DNA from 4 places in the Priestia sp. D51 genome. Region 4 is predicted to be linked to each of the others. Evidence: riboswitches for the same ligand, from Rfam matches in the RefSeq annotation. Region 4 holds a riboswitch; each other region holds the start of a gene.

Region 1 (3,982 bases), on a different contig from region 4:
AAAATGAATGAACAAAAAATTGCTAAAAAAGTAAATGAAGTATTAGAAGGAAATCGTGTAGGAACATTAGCCACAGTTGTAAACAACAAACCCCACTCTCGCTATATGACATTTTTCAGCGATGAAGATGGTATCGCTCTTTACACACCAACAAATATCAATACACATAAGGCAGAAGAAATCGAAGCCAATCCGAACGTGCACGTACTATTGGGCTACAGCGGCGAAGGATATGGCGATCAATACTTAGAATTATCCGGGACAGCTGTTCTTCGTACCGGTGATCAATTAAAAGGACGTATATGGAACGATCACATGAAAGAATGGTTTGACGGTCCAAATGACCCTGAGTATGTTGTTCTGGAAATTACACCAAACGAAATTCGCTTTATGAATGAAGGCGAAGAAACTCCTCAAACCGTTCAGCTATAATAAAAAAGCGCACACTGTGCGCTTTTTTTATTTTCCTACCGCTTCTTTCAATTGAGCTGCTTTTTCTTTTGGAGACGCTGCTAAGCTAATCGCGGTAATAATAGAAACACCATCTGCACCTGCTTCTACTACTTGTTTGGCATTTTCAGGCGTGATGCCACCGATTCCTACAATTGGAAAGTCAATATTCTGGTTTCGCACTTCTTCAATTAATTTTGTACCTTGCACTGCTTTTGCGTCTTTTTTTGTAGAAGTAGGAAAAACAGGTCCCATTCCTACATAATCCGCCCCGTCTTTTATCGCTTGCTGCAGCTCTTGTACATTATGAACAGAGACGCCCACAATTCCTTTTCCTATTTTTTCTCGAACAATATGAGCTTTTTCATCTTCTTGTCCAATATGAATGCCATCTGCTTGTAAGCGGATCGCTAAGTCAAGATCATCATTCACAACAAAAGGAACGCTGTGCTGCTGACAAATTTGCTGAAGTTCTTTCGCCAGCTGATATTTCGCTTCTCCTGTTAAGGCACCCTCGCCTTTTTCACGAAATTGAAACACGGTAACGCCGCCTTCAATTGCTTCTTTTAATACTTCTTTCGGATCTTTTTTACAGTTATTGCTGCCCATTATAAAATAAACTTTCAGCAGCTTTTTAATTTCTTCGTTTGTCATTTTCCCGCTCCTTTTAACGTTGATGTACTCTTGCATATGATTCAATATCCTGTCCAGATAAAAGATGAAGCTGATTTAACAGCTCAATTTGAAAGCTCCCCGGCCCTTCTTCACCTTTTTTCGCTGCGGCGATTTCACCTGCCACTCCGTAAAAACTTAAAGCAGCAACGCTTGCCTCGACATATTCTTTTTCTACAGCCGCGAAAGCTCCTATAATTGATGTCAGCAGACATCCAGTACCCGTCACCTTCGTAAATAACGGGTGACCGTTGTCTACTGTATACGTTGTGTTTCCATCGGTGATCACATCTTGTTTCCCCGTAATAACAATCACTGTATCTAATTTGTTCGCTGCTTTCTCAGCAAGTTCAATGACGTCTCCTTGCCCTTCTAATGAATCAACGCCTTTAATGAGCCATGACTCGCCTACTACATTCGCAACTTCAGCAGCGTTACCGCGAATAACGGCAATATTTAATTCTTCTACAAGCTGACGTGCCACTTCTGTACGAAACGGTGTCGCTCCGGCTCCTACAGGATCGAAAATAACCGGCACGCCATTTTCATTTGCTGATTTTCCTGCTATTCTCATCGCTTCTACTTCTTGAGCCGTCAGTGTACCCATATTTAAGACAAGCGCTCCGGCGATTCGAGCCATATCAGCCACTTCTTCCTTCGCATAAGCCATAACAGGTGACGCTCCTATGGCAAGCAGTCCATTTGCTGTAAAATTGGTTACCACAACATTCGTAATATTATGAACAAGCGGACTTGTATCTCTTACTTTTTCTAATTGAGCTGAAATTTTACTAATATCCATGTTCTCTCACTCTTTTCATTTAGTTTTAACACTGCAAAAAAAAAGACAAAAAAGCACCTTGCATGCGCAAAGTGCTTTGGTATGTACTCACATTCCCTGCGCTGGCATTATCCAACAGGTTCAAATGGTCAACAGGCGCCCCTGTACTCTCAGCCTGCCCCGCGCAAGCTCCCATACTATTTATTACTACGTTTAAAGTTTACTATTAACTTTTTTTATTTGCAACCATTTCACTGTTTTGCCCATAAAATAAAGCTTCGTTATAGGCTGAGTGGTGTTGTAAATCTTACAGCTTTACTAAAAGCATCATTAAAAGACCTCCAGTAAACTACTGGAGGTCTTCTATCTCCTAAAAATTCTATCATTTCTCTTGAATCGCTTGATTTCTCACAGCTGTTTTTCGGTCCTTCCCTGCTCTTAAAGATAAAAGAAAACAAAGCAGCAGTACAAGTGCAGCTGATACGTACGGATAATTAACGTTTATATCAAAAAGAAAGCCTGCGACAACGGGTCCAATAATATTCCCAAGACTTGTATAAGCAGAATTTAGTCCGGCTACATACCCTTGGTCGTCTTGTGCCATCATCGACATTTGCGTGCTTATTGCCGGACGTAAAATATCTGTTGCTAAAAAGACGATAAATGTTACAACAATAATAAGCCAGTACGTGTGCACAAATAGCGTAAGTAAAATAAAAAGTCCCGTCATCATCAAGCAAAACGAAATGACTCTTTTTTCACCGAACTTATTTAAAATCCAGCCAAAAATCGTAACCTGCACAACAGCTCCTGCAATAGAGCCAAACGTAATAACAAACGCAATATCTTTTGGCGTAAAGCTAAATTTATGATCAACAAATAGTGAAAAGATCGTTTCATAATTGGATAATCCAAACGATGTCACAAAAACGATAATTAAACTTAAAAAATAAGGTTCTTTGTAGGAATTCATAAGCTGCAGTAGCAGCCGATCTTCTTTTGGATTCTCATTGTTTGAAACAGCATGATCTTGTACAGGACGAGACTCCGGCAAAACAAAAAGCGTAATCACTGCAGCCAAGCCTCCTGCTACTGCGGCCATGTAAAATGGCACGCGCATGCCGTATTCAGCTAAAAAGCCTCCAATACCGGGCCCGATAATAAATCCTGTTGTAATCGCTGCCGTCACATAGCCCATTCCTTTAGCGCGTTCTTTAGCAGACGTCACGTCCGCTGTATAGGCCATAACAGCAGGCATAATAAGCGCGGCCCCGACCCCACCTAGCATTCTGGATACAAATAATAAAAGAGGTGTACTCACTGAACCAAAGAACCATTCAGACAGGGCAAAAACAATCATTCCCGCTACAATAATTTTCTTTCTCCCTAACGAATCGGATAATCGCCCCGCTAAAGGCGAAAACAGAAATTGAGTTAGTGAAAACACCGCTACTAAAAGCCCCATCACGCTGCCGTTGATATGAAGCTCCGTCATATAGGTTGGCATAATTGGAATAACGAGACCGATTCCCGTAAAGATAATAAAAATATTTAGCATGAGCAGCAAAATCGCCGCTCGATTTCTTAACAATAATGACATATAAACCTCCTGATTACAAAAATACTGAACGTTCGGTCTATAAAAATACAAAATAATGAGGGATTACTCATTGCCACAATAAGCATCCCCGCTTATTTAAGAAGACCTTGCTATAATTCCGTTTAAAAATACATCGATTGCTGAATGGTAAAGCTGCAGGGCATTTTCCGTACTCGTTTTTCGAGACATGCGGCTCATTCCAACAAACAGCCCTTCTAAAATTACTGCAAGCTGCTCTGCATTTTTATGAGAAAACTCGCCTTCATCGATGCCCTGTTGCAAAAGTTCCCGGTTAAACTCCACGTGTCGTTTCACCATCTCATCAATTCGCTCTTCGATGTCGCTGCCCTTTTCCTCGTTGTTAAAAAACTCATCGGCAGCTTTCGTAAGAGGATGATTCAAATCATCTAAAATGATTTGCTCCGCTATTCCAAAAAGCTTATCTCTTGTTGTTTTGTAAAGAGACTCTCTTTCTTTCC
Region 2 (3,982 bases), on a different contig from region 4:
GATTGATGTTTTATTTTTAAGTATTGCAGCGCAGCAGTACGACCAGACGGTTGAGTATATTGACAAAACAAGAGATGCCATTCAGTTTTTGAAAGATAAGAAATAAAAAAAGAGAACGATTACAAAAAAGGGGATTTTGTGGTCTGTTTCCTCAGTGGCGTATCCATCTAAGAGGAAAATACAAAGGGGGATTAACATGTCTTTAGATAATCATCAATTAGCAAAGGCTGTTTTGGAGATGCTTGGGGGAGCATCCAATATTGAAGCGTATACGCATTGCATGACGCGGCTGCGTGTGACTATAAAAGATGATTCAATTGTTAAAAAGGCAGATATACGAAAACTTGAAGGCGTGCTCGGATTAGTGGAAGAAGAAACGCTGCAAATCATTATTGGGCCGGGCAAAGTGAACAAAGTAACAGAAGAATTTGGAAAGTTAATTGATGAATCCGGCGGTATTAACTTAGAAGATCGTGCAGCACAGCGGAAATCGGAGCTGAAAGAAAAAAATGCAACTCCGTTTAAGCTGTTGCTTCGCCGAATTGCAAGTATTTTTATTCCGTTGATACCTGCTCTTGTAGCATCTGGACTTATTACCGGAGTGACAAAAGCAGCTGTGCAGGCGAAGTGGCTTCCGGCAGATTCACAGATTGCTATTCTTTTAACCGTTATCGGAAGCGGTTTATTTGCCTATATGGGTATTTTAGTAGGTATTAATGCAGCAAAAGAATTTGGTGGTTCGCCAGCTCTAGGAGGCTTAGCGGGCATTTTAGTCATTAATCCTGCCGTAGCTGATATTAAACTTTTTGGTGAAGCACTTTTGCCGGGGCGTGGGGGCTTAATAGGAGTGCTGCTTGCAGCAATCTTTATGGCCGTGTTAGAAAAACGAGTACGTAAATTTGTCCCACAGTCACTGGATATTATTATTACACCAACCGTTACGGTGTTAATTACAGGAATTATTACGTATGTGGTATTCATGCCAATCGGCGGCTTCATTTCAGATGGAATCACAAAAGGTCTTTTAGGAGTTTTAGAGGTTGGAGGAGTTGTAGCAGGCTTTGTTTTAGGGGCAACGTTTTTGCCGCTCGTTATTACAGGACTGCATCAAGGTCTTACTCCGGTTCATTTAGAGCTTATTAATTCGATTGGAGATGATCCGCTTCTTCCTATACTAGCAATGGGCGGAGCCGGTCAGGTTGGTGCAGCTTTTGCTATTTATATCAAAACAAAGAAAAAACGCTTAAAGCGAGCAATTGGAGGCGCACTTCCTTCAGGGCTGCTGGGAATTGGAGAGCCGCTTATTTTTGGAGTCACACTTCCTTTAGGGCGTCCATTTTTAACCGCTTGTCTTGGAGCTGGAATCGGCGGAGCGTTTCAGGCGCACTTCCATATTGCAACTGTAGCAGTGGGAGTATCGGGTTTGCCGCTTACGTTTTTAGTTCATGCGCATCAAATTCTTCTTTATTTACTTGGATTAGTTATTGCTTACGCAGCAGGTTTTATTTGTACCTATTTCTTTGGATTTAACGACGAAATGGCGAGGGAGTTTGAATGATTGGCATTTCATTTTATTTGAACGATAGAGATGCCAAACAAAGATTAGTAGAAGCGAGTGAATGCGGCGTTACACGCGCATTCACTTCACTTCACATTCCAGAGGAAAAAGGAGATTTGGCTGAACGGGCAAAAGAATTGCTTCATGTGGCTAGAGATTGTGGAATAAGCGTGTATGCAGATGTATCTAAGCATACACCGGTTCATTTAGGTATCGAAAGCCTTATGACTCTATCTTCACTTGGCGTATCAGGTATTAGACTAGACGATGGCTTTAGCGTAGAAGAAACGATTTTACTTGCGGATGAGTTTTATATTGCCCTTAATGCAAGTACAGTGTCAAAACTAGAAATAGAAGCGCTATTATCTGCAGGTCTTCATCATCATCAGCTGCTTGCTTGGCATAATTTTTATCCGCGGCCTGAAACAGGGCTTGAAGAAACGTTTTTTCAACAGCAGACAGATTTATTTAATGAACTTTGTATTCCAGTTTGTGCTTATATTCCTGGAGAAGGCGAAAAGAGAGGACCTATTTATCAAGGACTTCCTACTAGAGAAAAAGACCGTAATAAATGTCCTTTTACCTCTGCAGTAGATTTATACGGATGCGGAGTAACGGAGGTTTATATTGGAGATCCATACGCCAGTTCAAATTTATTAAAACGTTTAGTTCAATATCAAGAAAACCGCATTATTCCGCTACGCATTCGTTCACCTCATATACAGGGAACGTACAGCGTGCGTCCGGATGTATCAAGAGACGTTCTGCGATTGGTTGATACACGATCTGTAAAACCAGTGCTGCCATTTCATACAGTAGAACGCAGAATCGGAGCAATTACAATGGACAATGATGGCTACGGACGTTACAGAGGAGAGGTTCAAATAGCTAAAAGGAATTTGTCTGCAAATGCTAATGTGAATGTGATTGGGTATGTAATAGAAGAAGATCACGAGCTGCTTTCATTAGTGAGACCGGGGCAAAAGCTTGAGCTTATTACTGTCTGAAGGAAAAAACGGTGTATTTTTAAAGAAGCCAATAGCTAACTAGTAATGTCACAAAAACAAAGAGCACACACTGCATGAAAAAGGTGTGTGCTTTTTCTTTTACTACTAAAAAGGAAACTATTTTCATTACCATATCATGAACCTTTCTATTGAATAAAACGCTTTACTATGATAAAACTATTACAGGTAAACATATGATAATAGATTAATTTCATAGAGATACAACACCACTAGGGGTGCTTTCGAAGCTGAGAGAGACGATAAGTCTTAACCCTTATAACCTGAACTAGGTAATACTAGCGTAGGAAAGAGGTATTGTAATGGATGTTTTGTATGGGATTTCCTTACGAACTCGTTATAATAATTTTGTGTACATAAACAAAAACACTTCTTTCCTGCGAAAGAAGTGTTTTTTTATGCGTAAAGGAAGGTGTCATACATGAAAGAAACAATTGATTTGCTTGTCAAACAGGTAGAGGAGCGCAAAGGAGAGTTAATCCAGTTATTAACAACGCTTGTTTCGTATAAAACGCCAGCGCCTCCTGCACGAAATTCTCATGAAGCGCAGCTGTACGTAGCGGATTTTCTTAAAAACTGCGGTTTTTCCATTGATATGTGGGACTTATATTCTAACGACCCTATCGTAGTGGGAACGTTAAAAGGACAAAAATCGGCTGACTATCAAAGCTTGATTATTAACGGCCATATGGATGTTGCTGAGGTACAAGAAAATGAAAATTGGGAAACCAATCCGTTTGAAGCTGTTGTGAAAGACAATATGATAATTGGACGCGGAGTTGCTGATATGAAAGGCGGTTTGGCGGGAGCATTATTTGCAGTTCAGCTTTTAACAGAAGCAGGAATCGAGCTGCCAGGAGACTTGATTTTTGAATCCGTTGTAGGAGAAGAAGTAGGAGAGGCAGGTACGCTGCAATGCTGTCAGAAAGGGTATACAGCTGATTTTGCGCTTGTAGTCGATACAAGTGATTTACATATTCAAGGTCAAGGCGGAGTGATCACGGGATGGATTACGATAAAAAGCAGTAAAACCTATCATGACGGTACACGCCGAAGTATGATTCATGCTGGAGGAGGCCTGTTAGCCGCAAGCGCTATTGAAAAGATGGCAAAAGTGATCGGAGGGCTACAAGAATTGGAGCGTCACTGGGCTGTTACAAAGAGCTATCCAGGATTTTTGCCAGGGACAAATACGATTAATCCAGCAGTAATCGAAGGCGGAAGACATGCTGCTTTTATTGCAGATGAATGCAGGCTGTGGATCACCGTTCACTATTATCCTAATGAATCGTACGACCAAGTATCAAAAGAAGTGGAAGAATATATTATAGCTATTGCAAAAGCAGATCCATGGTTAAAAGATAATCTGCCAACCTTTGAATGGGGAGGCACATCAATG
Region 3 (3,982 bases), on a different contig from region 4:
AAGAAGAGATACAGTCACTGTATGAAGAACTTAAAAATAAAGAAATGCACGTTGATTATTTAGTGAACAATGCAGGTTTTGGACTATACGGTAAATTTATTGAAACAGCTTTAGATGAAGAGTTAAACATGATTGACTTAAATATCCGAGCATTAACTCATTTAACAAAATTATTTTTACCCGATATGGTCAAAAGAAATCACGGGAAAATTTTAAACATTGCGTCCGTTGCTGCATTTATGCCGGGTCCGCTTATGACAGTGTATTACGCAACAAAAGCGTACGTATTATCTTTCACAGAGGCCCTTGAAAATGAATTAAGAGGTACCAATGTAACGGTAAGTGCTCTATGCCCGGGTCCAACTAAAACGGGTTTTAGCGACCGGGCTCAGCTGAGCAATTCTAAGCTTTTTCAAAGCGGTGCAATGGATGTAGAAGCAGTTGCTAAAGCGGGCTATAAAAAATTTATGAAAGGGCAGACGGTTATCGTACCAGGAGTACAGTTTCGTCTCGCCACCTTCATCCCGCGCTTTGTACCAAGAAAGTGGCTTTCATCCGTTGTCCGCAGAACACAAGAAATTAAATAAAGGAGAATATTTATGAGTGAAAAAGCAGTGGAGTTATTTCGTGCCAGCATTCCTATTTTTCAGGCTCTAAGTGATTCAGCAAGACAAGATATTATTTTGCTGCTCGCGGAAAAAGAGCCTTTAACCGTTAATGAAATTGCAAACGAGTCTACTTTATCACGACCGGCAATTTCTCATCATTTAAAAATTTTACGTGATCAAAAGCTTGTGCAAATTGAGCAAAAAGGAACGCAGAGATATTATTCATTGGCTTTAAACGAGGCAGTTGAGCTATTAAAAAGCTTGCTTGCTACAGTTGAAGCTGAATGTTTATAGGGAGATGAAAGAGATGAACCACGAGCAATTCTATATCACAGATGAAACGGTCATTGAACATATTGTCTCTACACAAAAGCAGTATTTCTATGCACAAAAGACAAAGAGCATCAGCAGCCGCATTCAAGCGCTGAATAAGCTCAGAGACGCAGTCAAACAAAACGAGCAGAGAATTATGGATGCTTTAAAACAAGACTTGAATAAATCTGAAGTAGAGGCGTACACGTCGGAAATTGGGATTTTACTAGAGGAAATTCGGTTTACGCTTAAGCATTTAGCAAAATGGATGAAGCCTAAAAAAGTAAAAACCGCTTTAACACACGTGGGCTCTAAAGGGAAAATTGTGCCTGAACCGTATGGAGTCGCGTTAATTATTGCTCCGTGGAACTATCCGTTTCAATTAGCGCTGTCTCCTTTAGTAGGAGCGATTGCCGCTGGAAACACGGCGATTATAAAGCCTTCTGAATTAACGCCTAGCGTATCTCGGGTTATACAAGAATTACTAGCTGAGGCTTTTGATCCCGCATTTGTGACGGTGATTGAAGGCGCTGTAGACACGACGAGCATGCTTTTAAAGCAGCCCCTCGATTATATTTTCTTTACGGGAAGTGTAAATGTAGGGAAAATTATTATGCAAGAAGCAGGGAAGCAGCTTATTCCCGTCACGCTGGAGCTAGGAGGAAAAAGTCCGTGCATTGTACATGAAGATGCAAACCTAGATCTTGCAGCGAAGCGAATTATGTTTGGCAAAGGAATGAATGCAGGCCAAACGTGCGTTGCTCCCGATTATTTGCTCGTGCATAAAAAGGTAAAAGCGCAGCTAGTGGAGAAACTTCGCGAAGCGATTTATCAATTTTACGGTAGTAATCCGCTTGAAAGTGAGCGCTACGGCCGTATTGTCAGTGAGCGCCATTTTATTCGGCTAGTTGAGTTTTTAAAAGACGGAAACGCTATAGTTGGAGGCGGGTATAATAAAAGTACGCTCACAATAGAACCTACGGTGTTAAGTGAAGTAAGCTGGACATCAGACGTTATGCAAGAAGAAATTTTTGGGCCTATTCTTCCTATGATTGAATACGAAACGCTAGACGAAGTTATTCATAAAGTTCAAGAAAAAGCTAAGCCGTTAGCTCTTTACTTGTTTACGGAAAGTGCAAATGTACAAAATGTCATAACGGAGCGTCTTTCATTTGGAGGAGGCTGTATAAATGATACGCTTATGCATATCGCTACGCCATATTTACCCTTTGGCGGAGTTGGAGAAAGCGGTACGGGCCAATATCATGGAAAAGACAGCTTTCAGACATTTTCTCATTTTAAAAGCATGCTGTCTCAAACAACCAAGTTTGATTTGTCATTCCGCTATCCTTCAGAGAAACAAAACTTGAAAATGATTAAAAAATTATTGAAATAAAAAGCCTCCTGATAGGAGGCTTTTTCGTTATTTTGAAAGTGAAAGCTGAGAAAGCGGCCATTTTTCTTGTGTATACGCCATTTCCCAAAATAAATACTCCAGCTCACAGCTTTTGATAAAGTGATCTTTCATACGATTACGTTCTTCTTCAGTCGCTTGTTCGGCGAGTTCATCAAGCTTGTTACAAAACCATTGTGTTGTGCCATTCATTTCTTCATTATTATAAAACTGAATCCATTCATAAAAAGGATGAGAAGGAGATGGATTTACTTGTTCCGTAATGCGCTGGCCAATTTCAACGTACGTCCACGGACATGGAAGAAGCACGGCAATGATTTCCGCTAAGCTGCCTGTATGCGCAACGCTTGTCATATGGTTAATGTAGTGGCTGGCCGTTGGTGAAAGAGCCTCAGTGTGGAGGTCTTCATAGCGTACGCCTGCTACGTCACAAAAATTATTATGAGGGTGTACTTCACTATGTAATACCGTAGAAATGCCGGCATTAAAGGCTTCCATTTCGGTACGCGTGCGGCATTTTGTTAAAGCAGCGCCGTAAATGCGGACAAATGCTGTTAAGTATTCGTAGTCTTGAGAAACGTAGTGAATAAGCGCCTCTTTTGGCACGTCTCCTTCAGCAATTCCTTTAATAAAAGGGTGGTTAAAAATGGCTTCGTAAATATAGTTTGCTTCTTGTCTTAATTGAGATGAAAATGACATCAAAATCCTCCTTTAATATGAGGAAGTCACAAACAAGCACATAAAGGAAATAAAAAACACTCCGTTTATAAACGGAGTGGCAAAGGACAGTACAAAACTGAACATTGCCACTTTCCTACGCTGGTATGAGCCAGATCAGGTTCAAAGGGATCAAGAAAACTTGTCTCAGCCGGTCGGCACCCCTAGTGGACTTCCTATTAGTCTATGTTTAACTTACCATATATTCTGAAAAATAGAAAGCGTTATGGAAAATTGTTCCCTAACGGTTTTTATCTCTTAAAGAGGTAGCTTCTTGAAGCTATTTTTAATCATTTTTGTTTAAAAATGCATATTTTTAGGGAAGAAGAGGTATTAATGAAGGGAAGAGCCGTTTTCGTCTCCGAAACATTCTCATATAAATAGAAGAAAGGAGAGAACAAAATGGCAAAATTTCGTTTGTATGCTGTATTAAATACAGTAGGCTTGGCTATTACACTTCTTGTGAATTATTTAGCAAATGCGATTCCAATAGGAGGCAAAACAACGGCAGAGGCTTCTGCGCAAGTTCCTACGTTGTTTACACCAGCCGGTTATGCCTTTGCTATCTGGGGCGTTATTTATTTGTTATTAACCATTTGGGTTATACGCCAATTTTTTGCAAGAGAAGATCAAAAAGAAATATATGCACGTATAGGCATTTGGTTTTTTCTAAACTGTTTGTTAAATAGTGCGTGGATCTTTATTTTCCAAAACGATTACTATAAGTTATCCCTTTTAGTTATGCTCTTTATTTTAGGCACATTAATGATTGTATATTCCATTATTCAGCATTCTCGGATGACGACATGGTTTATGCGTCTGCCGATTTCGCTTTATCTTGGATGGATTTCTGTTGCGACTATTGTTAATGTATTTGTCGTATTTCAAGCAAATGGAATACAGCACTTGCTTGGCCTAAATGAATTAGCAT
Region 4 (3,982 bases):
GAGTTGGCGTGTGCGGCGGTTTTACAACGTATTCAACCTTTGCAGGAGACGTCATTTCTCTCACTCAGCACCATTTATTTTGGGGAGCCATTTATGTCATTGTCTCTTTAGTAGGTGGAATCCTTCTTGCTTTAGCAGGCTATCTATGCGGTGAAGCGGCAGGGAAAAATTTAGTGAAAGTACATGAGGTGAAGTAAATGAGCATAGTGAGCTTGGCACTTGGCGGGGCAGCTGGAGGAATATGCCGTTATCTTTTGGGTTTAAAAGTTACAAAAACAGTTTCAAACCCTCCTTTTCCAGTCTCAATGCTGTTTGTAAACTTGCTCGGTGCGTTTGGGCTTGGTCTTTTTTACGGTAGTTATTATGGAAAGGTTCCGAGTCATGCTTATGATGATTCAATATTTTTAATAATTGGCATTGGGTTTTTTGGTGCCTTTACCACTTTTTCAACGTTTAGTGTGGAAACCGTACAGTTAATTCGGGAAAAATCTTATCGGAAAATGTTGGCGTACGTGGGGATTTCAGCATTTGGAACAGTTGGTTTATTTACAGTCGGTTTACTGGCAGGAACGTTTTTATTATAAGTAAAGAGAACGTTTCTAGTAGGGAAAAACAAAAAGACGGAGAAGTAGAGAATGGATAGAAAAGCAGAAGTTTGGAAATACATTTTGTTGATTGTAGCTGTTGCAGGTCAGATCATTGGTTTTTTATTTTTATTTATAAATGTTGTGGCGGCCTTTATTTTTTACGGTTTTTATATTCTAACTTTTATTATGTTACTCCTGCTGTTTATATGGGATCGGAAAAAGGAAAAAGACAAAGAAGAATTTGACGACTATACCGATTACTAACTATATAAAAAGCAGAATGATTCGGTGCGCCGGGCCTCTTAGTAAAGAAGCTTAAAAGATACATCTATAAAAGGAAGAGAGCCGTAAGAGCATAAAGAGATATTGTATTTACATCTAGTTGTGTTATAATTTTAAGTGCAAAAACAAAATCAATAAATAGCAATCACTAGGGGAGCTTTTTGAAGCTGAGACGGATGTATTTCGGACCCTTTGAACCTGATCTGGTTTGGACCAGCGTAGGGAAGTGGCGATCATGTTTACATAACGATGCATGCTAACCACTCTACGTTGTAGAGTGGTTTTTTGTATGTAATAAAGCCCTCTGCACAAGATGAAGTGATTGAAATTTCTCTTTATTCTGAATGGAAAGGTTTCGATCATGTGGATATTCCTAAATTTCATGTCATTACAACAGATAAGCAGCCAATCGAAGAGCTTCAAAAAATTTTAACGGCTATCGCGCCTTTTGCGGGCGCCATTCATATTAGAGAAAAAAAGAAAACGGCAAAGCAGATTCAATGTTTACTAGAAAGCCTACCATTTTGTCGCTCTAAAATTATTGTGAATGACCGAGTTGATGTAGCGCATGCTTTAAAAGCAAAAGGTGTACAGCTTGCCTATCATAGTTTAGACGTTTCGTTTGTTATAGACGCATTTCCTTCTCTTATTGTTGGAAAGTCAGTTCACTCTGTGGAAGAGGCTTTAGAAGCTGAAAAAGATGGTGCTCACTACATTTTATACGGACATATTTATTCAACACATTCAAAAAAAGAATTAAAAAGTCGAGGGATAGCGGCACTAAAAGAAGTAGTAGACGCTGTGCAGATACCGGTTATTGCCATTGGAGGAATTACACCTGTAAATGCCAAAGAGGTACTTCAAACAGGAGCACACGGTATAGCCGTGATGTCTGGTGTCATGCTTGCGCAAGATCCCCTGAAAGCGATTAAACAATATTCTCATATATGGACATCTGGAGGTGGAGAAAATGAAGCAGCATTATGATGTACTGTTAATCGGAGGAGGTATAATCAGCTCTTCTATCGCTTATCATTTGTCAAAACAAGGAGCGTCAGTAGCTATTCTTGAACGCAATCAAGTTGGTTGTGAAGCTTCAAGTGCAGCCGCTGGTATTTTAGGTGCTCAAGCTGAAATTGATGAAGAAGGTCCTCTTTTAGACCTTGCTATTAAGAGCAGAAGCATGTTTCCTGAACTGGTGAAGGAACTAAAAGAAAAAACGGCTATCGACGTAGAGCTCATTCAAAAAGGCTTATTAAAAGTCGCTGTAACAGAAGAAGATGCACACGTATTAAAGAAAAAAGCCGCTCAGCACCACCGGTGGGACAAAGATGTAAGATGGATCGATGTAAAAGAAGCGCGTTTGTTAGAACCCGGGCTCTCTCCAGACATATACGGAGCCATTACAATACCGGGAGACGGCCAGCTAGCTCCCGCTAAGTTAACACAAGCTCTTGCTCATGGAGCCTTGTATCACGGAGCAGATGTATTCGAATACTGTGACGTTCACTCTCTTATTATGGAAAATGAAACAGTAAAAGGGGTACAGACGTCCAAAGGCTCTTTTTATGGAGAAAAAGTAGTGATTGCAGCAGGCTCATGGGCTAAACGCTTTATTTCTTCTGAACATTTAGGCGAGGTGTTTCCTGTAAAAGGAGAGTGTATTGCTCTGCAAAGTCATAAGCCCCTGCTTTCTAAAACGATTTTTTTAGATGAAGGTTTTTACTTAGTCCCTAAGACTGGTGGAAGAATCGTAATCGGGGCAACTAAGCTGCAGCATGATTTTACTAAGACCGTTTCTGCACAAGGTATTCAATTTTTGCTGAATAAAGCTTCTGCGCTTCTGCCGGCCATTAAAGAAGCCACATTTGAAAAAGCATGGGCTGGTCTTCGTCCACAAACAAATGATGGCTGGCCTTATTTAGGAGAGCACCCTGAAATAGCGAATCTGCACATGGCTTTTGGCCACTACCGAAACGGTATTTTATTAAGCGCTGCAACTGGAAAAATTATGGCTGATGCTTTGTTAGGGAAAAAGCCAAATCATTCATTTTTTACATCATTTCAGCTAACGAGAGCAATGGAGGGAGTTCATTGAATCTAATTATTAACGGTAAGACCGTCACTGTCGGAGATGAAATTGAAACGGTAGAGCACTTGGTGCAGGCTCAGAGTCTGCATGAGCGAGTTGTAATTGTTGAATTAAACAAGAATATTTTGCAAAAAGAAGAACATAGCGATGCATGCTTAAAAGATGGAGATACATTAGAAGTTGTTTCATTTGTTGGAGGAGGATGAAGAGTATGTTAAAAATTGGACAATATACATTTAATTCACGTTTATTATTAGGAACAGGGAAATTTCCGGACTTTACGACTCAGCGTCAAGCGGTAGAAGAGTCGGAAACAGAAATTTTAACATTTGCTGTTAGACGAATGGATATTTTTGATCAAAATCAGCCTAATTTATTAGAAGCACTTGATGTGAAGCGTTTCACTCTTTTGCCTAACACTGCTGGAGCAAAAAATGCAGAAGAGGCCGTACGTATTGCTAAATTAGCAAAGGCTTCTGGACTTTGTGACATGGTGAAAGTAGAAGTAATTGGATGTGATAAGACGCTGCTTCCTGATCCAGTTGAAACATTAAAAGCTAGTGAAGAACTGTTAAAAGAGGGCTTTACCGTTTTACCTTACACATCAGATGATGTTTTACTTGCGCGTCGTTTAGAGGATTTAGGCGTACATGCCATTATGCCAGGAGCTTCGCCTATCGGTTCAGGTCAAGGTATTATTAATCCGTTGAACATGCGTTTTATCATTGAACAATCAACTGTTCCAGTAATTGTAGATGCAGGTATTGGAACGGCTTCAGACGCAGCTCAAGCTATGGAGCTAGGAGCAGATGGTGTGTTATTAAATACAGCTGTTTCAGGAGCAAAAGATCCTGTGAAAATGGCTCGTGCTATGAAGCTAGCGATTGAAGCAGGACGAGCAGCATTTGAAGCAGGACGTATTGAAAAGAAACAATATGCAACGGCAAGCAGTCCAACAGAAGGGATGAGTATCGGTTGATTAATCGTTATTCCCGCCAAGAATTGTTTCAACCTATTGGAA

Evidence for each region. Region 4 has a riboswitch for thiamine pyrophosphate ahead of ACNHOZ_RS23365 (thiamine phosphate synthase). Riboswitches for the same ligand answer to the same signal wherever they lie in the genome.
Region 1: another riboswitch for thiamine pyrophosphate. It lies ahead of thiM (hydroxyethylthiazole kinase); the one in region 4 lies ahead of ACNHOZ_RS23365 (thiamine phosphate synthase).
Region 2: another riboswitch for thiamine pyrophosphate. It lies ahead of ACNHOZ_RS13390 (acetylornithine deacetylase); the one in region 4 lies ahead of ACNHOZ_RS23365 (thiamine phosphate synthase).
Region 3: another riboswitch for thiamine pyrophosphate. It lies ahead of tenA (thiaminase II); the one in region 4 lies ahead of ACNHOZ_RS23365 (thiamine phosphate synthase).

Annotation. Positions count from the first base shown of each region.
Region 1 is NZ_JBLTIR010000004.1:238,094-242,075, forward strand. Features, by position in the region: gene ACNHOZ_RS17950 (pyridoxamine 5'-phosphate oxidase family protein) at 4-432, shown strand; gene thiE (thiamine phosphate synthase) at 460-1,104, opposite strand; gene thiM (hydroxyethylthiazole kinase) at 1,118-1,924, opposite strand; TPP riboswitch at 2,001-2,109, opposite strand; gene ACNHOZ_RS17965 (MFS transporter) at 2,286-3,503, opposite strand; gene ACNHOZ_RS17970 (TetR/AcrR family transcriptional regulator) at 3,600-3,982, opposite strand, start outside.
Region 2 is NZ_JBLTIR010000003.1:283,613-287,594, forward strand. Features, by position in the region: gene ACNHOZ_RS13375 (MurR/RpiR family transcriptional regulator) at 1-106, shown strand, start outside; gene ACNHOZ_RS13380 (PTS transporter subunit EIIC) at 197-1,558, shown strand; gene ACNHOZ_RS13385 (MupG family TIM beta-alpha barrel fold protein) at 1,555-2,565, shown strand; TPP riboswitch at 2,788-2,890, shown strand; gene ACNHOZ_RS13390 (acetylornithine deacetylase) at 3,005-3,982, shown strand, end outside.
Region 3 is NZ_JBLTIR010000004.1:254,386-258,367, reverse strand. Features, by position in the region: gene ACNHOZ_RS18055 (SDR family NAD(P)-dependent oxidoreductase) at 1-587, shown strand, start outside; gene ACNHOZ_RS18050 (ArsR/SmtB family transcription factor) at 600-902, shown strand; gene ACNHOZ_RS18045 (aldehyde dehydrogenase) at 916-2,316, shown strand; gene tenA (thiaminase II) at 2,344-3,033, opposite strand; TPP riboswitch at 3,129-3,227, opposite strand; gene ACNHOZ_RS18035 (TspO/MBR family protein) at 3,454-3,982, shown strand, end outside.
Region 4 is NZ_JBLTIR010000007.1:72,799-76,780, forward strand. Features, by position in the region: gene ACNHOZ_RS23350 (fluoride efflux transporter FluC) at 1-197, shown strand, start outside; gene crcB (fluoride efflux transporter CrcB) at 198-584, shown strand; gene ACNHOZ_RS23360 (hypothetical protein) at 636-851, shown strand; TPP riboswitch at 1,010-1,111, shown strand; gene ACNHOZ_RS23365 (thiamine phosphate synthase) at 1,233-1,856, shown strand; gene thiO (glycine oxidase ThiO) at 1,840-2,967, shown strand; gene thiS (sulfur carrier protein ThiS) at 2,964-3,167, shown strand; gene ACNHOZ_RS23380 (thiazole synthase) at 3,173-3,940, shown strand; gene ACNHOZ_RS23385 (thiazole biosynthesis adenylyltransferase ThiF) at 3,937-3,982, shown strand, end outside.